3 regions of the Exiguobacterium sp. s160 genome follow, and region 3 is predicted to be linked to each of the others. Evidence: riboswitches for the same ligand, from Rfam matches in the RefSeq annotation. Region 3 holds a riboswitch; each other region holds the start of a gene.

Region 1 (3,281 bases), on a different contig from region 3:
CAGCTGATCGATGGATTGAATCTGATGACGCTGTTTGATGAGACGCGTGCCAAGTTCTAGGGCGTGACGTTTCCGTTCGATCCGAAGGTCGTCTGGTAATGTTTCTAAGTCAGCAACGCCCGCTAGACCGACCGTCCGACGAATCAATTCGCAGCCTGCGTAGCCGATCGCATCACTCAAAATCGATGGCAACAGTTCGTCCACGAATCCTACTGTGTTGAACGGCTCGACCGCCTGTGTGAAGCGGGTGCGGAACGTTTTTTCGAACGTCTCCCACAGAGTGAGCACTTCTGTGAAGCGTTCGAACCGCTTCAACGGATGTGCATACGTCGAGAACACCAAATGGGCGATGATTTGACCGATGTCAAAACCGAATGGACCGTAAAAGGCAAACTCAGGATCGATGATTTTCGTTTCCTGACGCGTCGCAAAAATGCTTCCTGTATGTAAATCCCCATGTAGCAACGCTTCATGTTTGGTCACGAACCCAACCTTCAATTTCGTCACTTCAATTTTCAAGGCGAGATCTGACCACAGCTGCTCCACGTCCGGACGAAGAGCCGTTTCGATTTGATTCGATTCTGCATCACGATACGGGTCGGTGAAGATCAGCTTTTCCGTGATATCGCATAGCTCTGGATTGTAATACTCTTTTTCGATTTGTTTCTTGGCGAGCGGTCCTTTCGCATAGTCAGACGTCGCAAACAACGTCTCCCCGAGGAATGTACCGACGTGACGCGCCAAATTCGGATAGCTCTCTCCTTTTAGGAAGCCTGTCCGGACGATTTCAAAAGCTGACAAATCTTCCAAAATCGTATAGGCGAGTTCACGGTCACTACCGAGTACATCCGGTACGAATTGTGGTACGACTTTTGAAAACTCACGGAGGGCCAGTTGTTCAATCCACGAACGGTCAAGCGTGAGCGGCCAACTCTCTCCAACAACTTTTGCGTACGGCAACGCCTGTTTCACAATCAATGACGTTTCTCCTTGACGAATGCGAAAGACGAGATTTAAATTTCCATCTCCAATTTCCTCACATTCTGCAATCCCCTCTTCTAGTAACCCCAACTGTCGAACGTGTTCGACGACACTTTGTTCTGTAAACGCCTCATAAGCCATGATGATTTTCCCCTTTCTTGAATCTATGCATGAAAAAAGCCCCTTTCTCCGCGAGAAAGAGGCACACCCAAATTGGTTGTTCCTCTCATCTTTCAGACATATGTCTGGTGGATGTAGCACCGTGCCAAATGGTCGGTTGCTGCGGCGTCTTAGGGCCAATTCCCTCTGCCAACTCGCGATAAGAGTAAATGATGTAATTGTGTTTGACGTGTTGAGACGAATATTACGGACTAGGCACGCTAGTTGTCAATCCTCTATTTTCGATCGACTCCCTATTTTTGACACGCATATATAGAAACATTATTTTTAAACTTTTTTTCTCAAAAAAAGGAATTGACGAGTGAGCGATTCTATGTAAAAATTCAATTAAATTTCACAACTTCACAACTATTCTTATCAAGAGCAGACGGAGGGACAAGCCCGATGATGTCGCAGCAACCGACCAGTAATGGCACGGTGCTAATTCTTGCAGCTATCGCTGAGAGATAAGAGTTCATTGTTTTCGAATGACCTCTTGCCTTGGCATGAGGTCATTTTTTGTTTGACCTGAAAGGAGGAACTTATGGGAGTCATCGCAACTTATGAAATCAAACATACCGATCACGTCGAACGCGTGGCTGAGAAAATCGCACATGAGCTGACCGTCGGGACATGGACCGAATTGAACCATCTCGAACAGCATCAACTACAGGCATTCCGCGGTGAGGTCATCGATACCTCCCAACAGGAAACGACGAGTCGCTTCTCGATTCGTTACCCGCTACATAATGTGACGCCGGACTTTTCATCCATTCTGACGACGACATTCGGAAAGCTGTCGCTCGACCCAAACGTCCAACTTGTCGACCTATCGCTCCCGAATGAGCTCGCATCGGACTTTCCGGGTGCCGCATTCGGTGTTGAAGGGGTCCGCGACATCCTTCAAGTACACGACCGACCGCTCGCCATGAGCATCTTCAAAGGTGTCATCGGCCGGGATCTCGACTTTTTGGCGACACAGCTCCGTGACCAATTCAACGGCGGAATCGACCTCGTCAAAGACGATGAGATTTTATATGACAATCCGCTCACCCCATCGCTCGAACGGGCTCGAATTGGAGCATCGATCATTCAAGAACATCAAGAATTGACGGGTCGTTCCGTTCTATACGCCGTCACGTTGAGCGGACCCGTTTTCACCTTACGCGATCAGGCAAAACGTTTGATCGAGGCAGGCGCGACCGCATTTTTGTTCAACGTGTATACGTACGGGCTTGACGTGTTACGAGAGCTCGCCAAAGACCCTGAGATTCACGTCCCGATTTTGGCACATCCTGCTTTTGCGGGAGCGTTGACCGGATCGATTCGTCATTCCCTCCTCTTTGGGAAACTGATTCGACTCGCCGGGGCGGACTTGACGCTCTTCCCGTCGCCATATGGTTCACTCTCGACACCGAAAGACGAAACACAACAGATTCAAACGTATGCGACGGAATCCCATTGGACGAAACCGATTCTGACTGTCCCGTCTGCCGGGATTCACCCAGGACTCGTTCCGGATTTGATTCGTGACTTCGGAACGGATGTCGTCATCAATGCAGGCGGTGGGATTCATGGGCATCCCGACGGTGCGGTTGCTGGAGCGAGGGCGTTCCGCCAAGCAATCGATCAGGTAATCGGTAAAACGAGCGAGACCGATGCGTTATCGACTGCGCTGAATGCGTGGGGTGCGCGATGAGTACGCACGTCATCTGTGATTTCGACGGAACCATCACGGAAGAAGATAACATCATCGTGTTGATGCGACGCTTCGCCCCACCTGAATGGGTCGAACTCAAAGATGGTGTTTTGAACCAAACGCTCTCCATTCGAGAAGGCGTCGGTCAGATGTTCAGCCTGCTCCCGAGTCATCAGGAGACTTTGTATCGCGACTTTCTGCAGTCGACCATCACGCTTCGAGCGGGGTTTGTCGAGTTTTTGCAAGAGATACAATCACAGGGTTTTCGATTTGATGTCGTCAGTGGAGGCATGGACTTTTTCGTCCATCCGATTCTAGAAGGTCATGTCGCACCGGAACACATCTACTGCAATCACGTTGATTTTTCAGAAGCGACAGCGCGCGTCACATGGCCTCATTCATGTGATGCCCATTGCTCGAACGATTGCGGATGTTGCAAGCC
Region 2 (3,281 bases), on a different contig from region 3:
CGATTCATTCAGCCACCCTTCAGTCTGTTTATTCACTTGATTCAGTCAATTCACCCGTCCCGAACGTCGCACTAAAAGCACGGCACCAGATCACTACGGTGCTATATTCTGACAGATCGACATCTGCCGGAACTAAATAGTTTTGGTTTCCTGTATTCCCTTTAAGTGCTCCAAGTCGAATCCCTTCGGACGTCTCTTGTCCTGGCTTCGTCAAATAGACAAATAAATCAGGTCCGTTCGTCGTTTCAAACTCTTCAAATCGGAGATACGTCCCGTCTTCTGCCTCGACGGAGCGAATCGTGCCCGTCGTTTCATAATTTTTCTCCCCGTCCATGAACACACCCGCTACTTCGGTTTGACTCGGTTGTGCTTCCGGTGTCTCGGTTGTCTCTTCCTCTGTCTCTTCTTCTGAAGCAGGCGTCTCAACTGCTGTCGGTGGTAATCCTTCATCGACTGTCTCTGTCAAGAAAAGCGGTGAGATGAGCCACCAGGCAACGGCGATTACGGCTACGCCGATCACACCGATGATGAGTTTCGTACTAGTTTTCATGTATGAGTCCTCCTTTTCGGATGTATGAACCATTAATAGCCTTTTCCCGATTATTGGGCTTATAAAAAGACGCAAATGCTAAAATTCGCGTCTAATGACCGTTATACGGTTTCGGTCCAGTTCTCTTCGATGAACGTGTCCCGTCCTGAGATGGCCCGGTCTTCTTTATAGTGTTTCGGGTTCTTTTTATGGTAATCCTGGTGATACTCTTCCGCTTCGAAGAATGTCGTCGCCGGAGTGATTTTTGTGACAATCGGTGCCGTGAAGCGACCACTTGCCGCCAATACGTCTCGACTCGCTTCAGCCCCGATTCGTTGTTCCTCCGTGTGATAAAAGATGGCTGGGGCATACTGAGGCCCGCGGTCTTGGAATTGACCACCGTCGTCGGTCGGGTCGGTTTGAATCCAATATAGTTCGAGGAGACGCTCATATGAGAACAAAGATGGATCATATGTGATCTGAACGACTTCTAAATGACCAGTCGTTCCCGTTTTGACTTCTTCATACGTAGGATTGTCGATATGTCCGCCCATATAGCCAGATACGATTCCTTCAATCCCTGGTAATTCTTCAAATGGTGTCACCATGCACCAAAAACAGCCACCTGCGAATGTTGCTTTTTCCATACTGTCGTTCCCTCCAAATCGTATTTCAACAAAAAAACGCTCACGTCGGATGACATGAGCGCTCTCGTCATATCGTCCAAGGTTTCCCTTGCTGGTCGTAGCACCTTGCCTGTGGCAGGTTGCTGTGAAGTCATGGAGCCAGATCTCTCGTTCACTCTTGATATCGATATGTAGTTGGTGAGAGCATCATACCACCCTCAAAATAATTTCGTCAATGATTCGGTTTTCGCTTTAACTGAAAAATCGTCAAGACGATGATGAATCCGATCAACCCGATCGAAATGAACGGACCATACGGCACATTTTCTCCGTATAACTGCAAGAAAAATAGACCGAACACAGCGAGTAGCACGAATATGTAGGAGCGTGTCATAGGAACCTCCTGTTTTTTCTTAAGTGTAACAAGAACACATCGACTTGGCGATACGAAAAGGAAATCAGGCATAGAGCACGAATAAAGTGGGAGAGATAAAGGAGGAATGTAGGATGGAAGAAATCCAATTACATGAACTGACGATTGAACGTGCACATCGTGGGTATAAAGAAGGACAATTCACGGCACGAGACATAACTGCGTATTATCTTAGAAGGATTGCTGCATATAATGAGCGACTTCATGCCGTCATCCAGGTAAATCCGGACGCCCTGTTCGAGGCAGAGGCGGCAGACCGGGCCTATAAAAAAGGAGTACGCAAACCGCTCCTCGGCATCCCCGTCTTAATTAAGGACAATATCGAGACAGCCGGTCTGATGCGTACGACAGCAGGTGCCGCCGCCATGCGACATCATTTTGCAGGTCGAGATGCCGAGCTCGTGAAACGATTACGGGATGACGGGGCCATCATTCTTGGAAAAGCGAACCTGTCCGAGTGGGCGAACTTTTTAACGGAAGATATGCCGAACGGTTGGAGTGCTGTTGGCGGACAAACGAAGAACCCTTATGGCGACCAATTAGATGTCGGGGGATCGAGTTCTGGATCGGCTTCGGCGGTTGCGGCGAACTTGACACTACTTGCCGTTGGATCTGAGACGAGCGGCTCGATTGTACACCCGAGTGTGCATAATAGTATCGTCGGAATCAAGCCGACCGTCGGCTTGATCAGTCGTTCAGGAATCATTCCGATCTCACGTTCTCAGGATACGGCTGGACCGATGGCGCGTACCCTTCGTGATGCGGTCGTTGCGTTACAGACAATGTGTGGTGAAGATTCGGCTGATCCTGCGACATGGGAAACTCCAGTCGGACCGCCTTATGTGACATGTCTCGATGTCCGTCAAGCGGTCGGGATGCGTGTCGGATTTATCAAGCCAAATATTTCAGACGAAGAGGTCGGTTTGTATGAACAGGCACTTCGATTGCTGCGTCAAGCCGAGGTTGAACTCGTCGAGATCACGTTACCAAAGCATACAGCATTAGAACAGGCAGATATTTTGTTTGATGAATTCAAGCTTGGGATTGAGGCGTATCTTGCGAACACAACTGTTCCATTTAAGACGCTTTCAGACTTAATTGAATGGAACGCGGACCACCCCGAATCGATTCCGCACGGGCAGACCATCTTTGAACAGTCAGATGCACGTTCAGGGCGTCTTGTCGAAGCTAGTTATCTCGACCGTCGGATTGATGATGTTCATCTCGCAAAAGTGGACGGAATGGATGAGCTATTAAAAGGGCAAAAACTGGACGCAATCGTCCTGCCACATGACATGAACTATGACATGGCTGCGAAAGCAGGACACCCGACAATCACGGTCCCTTATAAACGAAAAGAGAGCGGGGCCCCGTTCGGTCTATCGTTCACGGGAACGAGCTTTGCGGAAAGAGATTTGATTCGTGTCGCTTATGCGTTCGAACAGTTCATCACACGACCGACGCCTCCAGATTATTCGTAAGTTGCACCCGTCTCTGACGTCCGCTACAATGGTACGTATGCGGATTAGAGAAAGGACAGGTTAGAATGAAATCATCTATATACGGGTTGACGTTCGATCAGCTCACAAACGAGTGCACGGAAGCAGGATACGGTGCCTTCCACGCACGTCAAGTCTGGGACTCGCTCTACATCGATCGAGTCAAATCGATGGACGCGCTGAACGTCCGTGAC
Region 3 (3,281 bases):
ACAGCACTCATCGTCAACCAAATCGGATTGTTCGTCTTTCAATTCGCCAATTTGAAACCGAAAGTCGCCATCCGTCGTTTCCGCTTCACGTATCCGTGGAATGCCATTACAGCTTACTTAGAAATTGTCATCCCAGCAGCGGTCTATCTCGCCCTTGGTGGGGAGACCGGTCTCGACTTTTATTCGCAAGATTCGTTCGTGCCGCTCGCTGGATTGTTCCTTGCCATCTTCTTAAATACGGTGTTTCAAAAGTATCAGGTGAGATGGTGGTTCCGCGTCGACATCGCATTGAGCGACTTTATGAAGATTGCCTTCTATACGTACGTCGTCAGTTTGATTTTCATCTTAGCGGCAGCGTTTTTCCGAGAGACCAACTTACTCGTCGTCAGTAGCATCGCCGCTGCGTTGACGTTCTTCATCAAGCGGCTTCTTATTCAAAAAGAGCGGCAAGATGCATTCAAATCCTTGATTGAGCAATACGATGAAGCGAAAGAGGCTGTTTCCTTGTCGCAGAGCGAGGCGCAAGCCATCGAAGTATTTTTAAGTCAATGCGAACAGCTGAATCATTATGATGAAGGGTATGTCGAGTTTAAATTATTTGAACGCACCCTGTACTTTGATTTAAAGACGCGACAGCCCATCGATCGACCCATCGTCTTTACGTTGCTTGACATGAGTCAGCCAATCGAGCAAGTCCTCGACTATGAAATGCGCTTTGAATGGGATACTTCCCTTTCTGATGCTTTCCACGACGATTACCACAGCTTCGTTTCTGTTCGTTCGGAGGAAATCGAAGAGATTCGCACCTGGATTGTTATGATGGGAGAACCTGTATACGGTTATCCAAAGATTATTCAGCACGAAATCATCAAATTGTTAAAATCGTTCAACCGAACCATTAGCCGTTGTCACGAACGGGACCGCCTCTATACCGAGAGTCGGACGGACAGTTTAACGCTTCTTGCTAATGCGCGTGCATTTTATGAATATGGCATTCAACAAATATCCGATATGTCGGTATATCCGATATCGGTTGCCATGCTCGATATTGATTTTTTCAAAAAGATTAACGATACGTACGGTCATCAGGTCGGGGACCATGTCTTACAAGAGTTCGGACGACGAATCCGTCAAGTGCTCCGTCCAGACGACTTTGCTGCACGTTATGGTGGCGAAGAATTTATTTTATTGCTCAATCATTGTGATATGCACCAAGCGATTGAAATCACGGAGCGGATTCGCCATCAAATCGAAGCGAAACCGTTTCATGTTGACCACCACGAGATTTCTGTCACCGCCTCCATCGGGGTCGACACAATTGAAGCGTTCGGGAACAAGCGTCTCGATGATACGATTCGAAATGCGGACCGTGCCCTGTATGTTGGCGGAAAATATGCAGGACGTAACCGTGTGGCGCACTTCAACAATTTAACGACGTAAACTCCCCTTTCTCACATCGAATTGGGGAGTTTTTAGGTTGACAACGGGATTTGAAACAGGTACGTTAGGGAACGTGTTTGATAATAGGATAACTTAACTTTTTATCGAGAGAGACGGAGGGACTGGCCCTATGAAGTCTCGGCAGCGGGGAACCTGTGCCAAATCCAGCGGACGATAGTCCGAAAGATGAAAAGGGTATTTCACACGAAGGACCTTTTTCTCAAGAAAAAGGTCCTTTTTATTTTTTAGTGAGGTGATTATTTTGGAACAACCAACAGCAAACAAATGGGCACTCTTGCCGTTACTCGTCTTCTTACTCTTCTTCATCGGAGCGGGTGTCTATTACGGAGACTTCTATAAGTTTCCGGTACTCGTTGCGGCCATCATCGCCTTGATGGTTGCGGCATTCATGACAAAAGGAAGTGCCACTCAAACCGTCGAGCGCATCGCGCAAGGTGCCGGAAATCCGGGAATCATCATTATGATTTTTATCTTCTTACTGGCCGGTGCCTTTTCAACGGTAGCTGAATCAATCGGTGCCATCGACGCGACGGTCAACGCGGCGTTGACGCTTTTACCCCCATCGCTTCTCTTAAGTGGACTATTCGTCATTGCTGCTTTCATTTCAATGGCAATGGGTACATCGACCGGAACGATTGCGGCACTTGCGCCGATTGCCCTCGGTATTCATGAGGAAAGTGGTGTGAACGTCGCCATCGCAGCCGCGGCAGTTGTCGGCGGAGCCATGTTCGGAGACAACCTTTCATTCATTTCGGATACGACCATTGCTGCCGTTAGGACACAACGGACGAACATGCGCGATAAATTCCGAACGAACTTCTGGATCGTGCTACCAGCTGCCATCATCACGACGATTTTACTCGCCGTCTTGTCGAACGGTGAATCGACGGTTGATGTCGCTGCATTCGAATGGTATAAACTTATTCCGTATCTCGCGGTCATCGGACTGGCGTTAACGGGACTGAACGTCATTCTCGTCCTGTTGGGCGGGATCACGCTAACCGGAATCATCGGTCTTCTCGACGGAAGCTTATCCGTCACAGCATTTGTGACCGCTATCGCCGATGGTATGGTCGGTATGGCCGAAATCTCGTTCTTGACGTTACTCATGGGCGGCCTCGTCGGACTTATTTCGCACAACGGCGGACTCACGTATTTGCGTGATGCGTTGACATCACGGATTCAAAAACGTGCTGGTGCCGAGTGGAGTATCGCGGGTCTCGTCAGTGCGACGAACGTAGCGACCGCGAACAATACGATTTCCATTCTCGTAGCCGGACCACTCGCCGCGAACATTGCGGACGAATACGACATCGAACGGAAAAAATCAGCGAGTGTGCTCGATATCTTCTCATGTGGTGTACAAGGGATTCTCCCATACGGAGCGCAACTTCTCATCGCCGCAGAGTTGACGAAGACCGCTTCGCCTGACCTCGTCCCGTTCATGTTTTATCCGTTCCTCCTCTTTATTTGTGGAGGAATTGCGATTGCATTCAACTTCCCGCGTTTTAAAAAGCAGTCTTAAACGACAAACACCCCTTGTTCAAAGGGGTGTTTGTCGTTTAGTGATCATCTCTTGCTTCAATTGCTCGTTGCGTTTTTTGAAAGCGCGTCGTTTGAGCACTTCTTCTAGTCCTCGACTGATGGCCCACAATGCGACCAAAAGCAGACCGAGCATCGATAAGCGAAACGGGCTTTGGATAAATTCTTCCCATTGATCCCCGATGACCGAGAAAATGACGACGACGAGTAGTTTCCCGAATCCCGCCGCCAAAATGAACGTACGGAGCGGCATCTGAATGAGCGCCAGCAAATAGGTG

Evidence for each region. A riboswitch is a leader RNA that binds a small molecule or an ion and turns the genes downstream of it on or off. The one in region 3 is predicted to bind S-adenosylmethionine.
Region 1: it holds a riboswitch for S-adenosylmethionine, as region 3 does, so the genes downstream of both, KNO86_RS07595 (2,3-diketo-5-methylthiopentyl-1-phosphate enolase) here and KNO86_RS10440 (Na+/H+ antiporter NhaC family protein) in region 3, are expected to answer to the same signal.
Region 2: it holds a riboswitch for S-adenosylmethionine, as region 3 does, so the genes downstream of both, msrA (peptide-methionine (S)-S-oxide reductase MsrA) here and KNO86_RS10440 (Na+/H+ antiporter NhaC family protein) in region 3, are expected to answer to the same signal.

What each region holds. Positions count from the first base shown of each region.
Region 1 covers NZ_JACSKK010000002.1:335,902-339,182, forward strand. Annotated here, with positions in the region: gene mtnK (S-methyl-5-thioribose kinase) at 1-1,122, opposite strand, end outside; SAM riboswitch class I at 1,205-1,307, opposite strand; SAM riboswitch class I at 1,513-1,614, shown strand; gene KNO86_RS07595 (2,3-diketo-5-methylthiopentyl-1-phosphate enolase) at 1,685-2,839, shown strand; gene KNO86_RS07600 (2-hydroxy-3-keto-5-methylthiopentenyl-1-phosphate phosphatase) at 2,836-3,281, shown strand, end outside.
Region 2 covers NZ_JACSKK010000001.1:472,665-475,945, reverse strand. Annotated here, with positions in the region: gene KNO86_RS02455 (DM13 domain-containing protein) at 29-550, opposite strand; gene msrA (peptide-methionine (S)-S-oxide reductase MsrA) at 652-1,176, opposite strand; SAM riboswitch class I at 1,244-1,343, opposite strand; gene KNO86_RS02445 (hypothetical protein) at 1,388-1,549, opposite strand; gene KNO86_RS02440 (amidase family protein) at 1,663-3,069, shown strand; gene rlmN (dual-specificity RNA methyltransferase RlmN) at 3,135-3,281, shown strand, end outside.
Region 3 covers NZ_JACSKK010000004.1:163,011-166,291, reverse strand. Annotated here, with positions in the region: gene KNO86_RS10445 (GGDEF domain-containing protein) at 1-1,440, shown strand, start outside; SAM riboswitch class I at 1,539-1,633, shown strand; gene KNO86_RS10440 (Na+/H+ antiporter NhaC family protein) at 1,703-2,986, shown strand; gene KNO86_RS10435 (TVP38/TMEM64 family protein) at 3,005-3,281, opposite strand, start outside.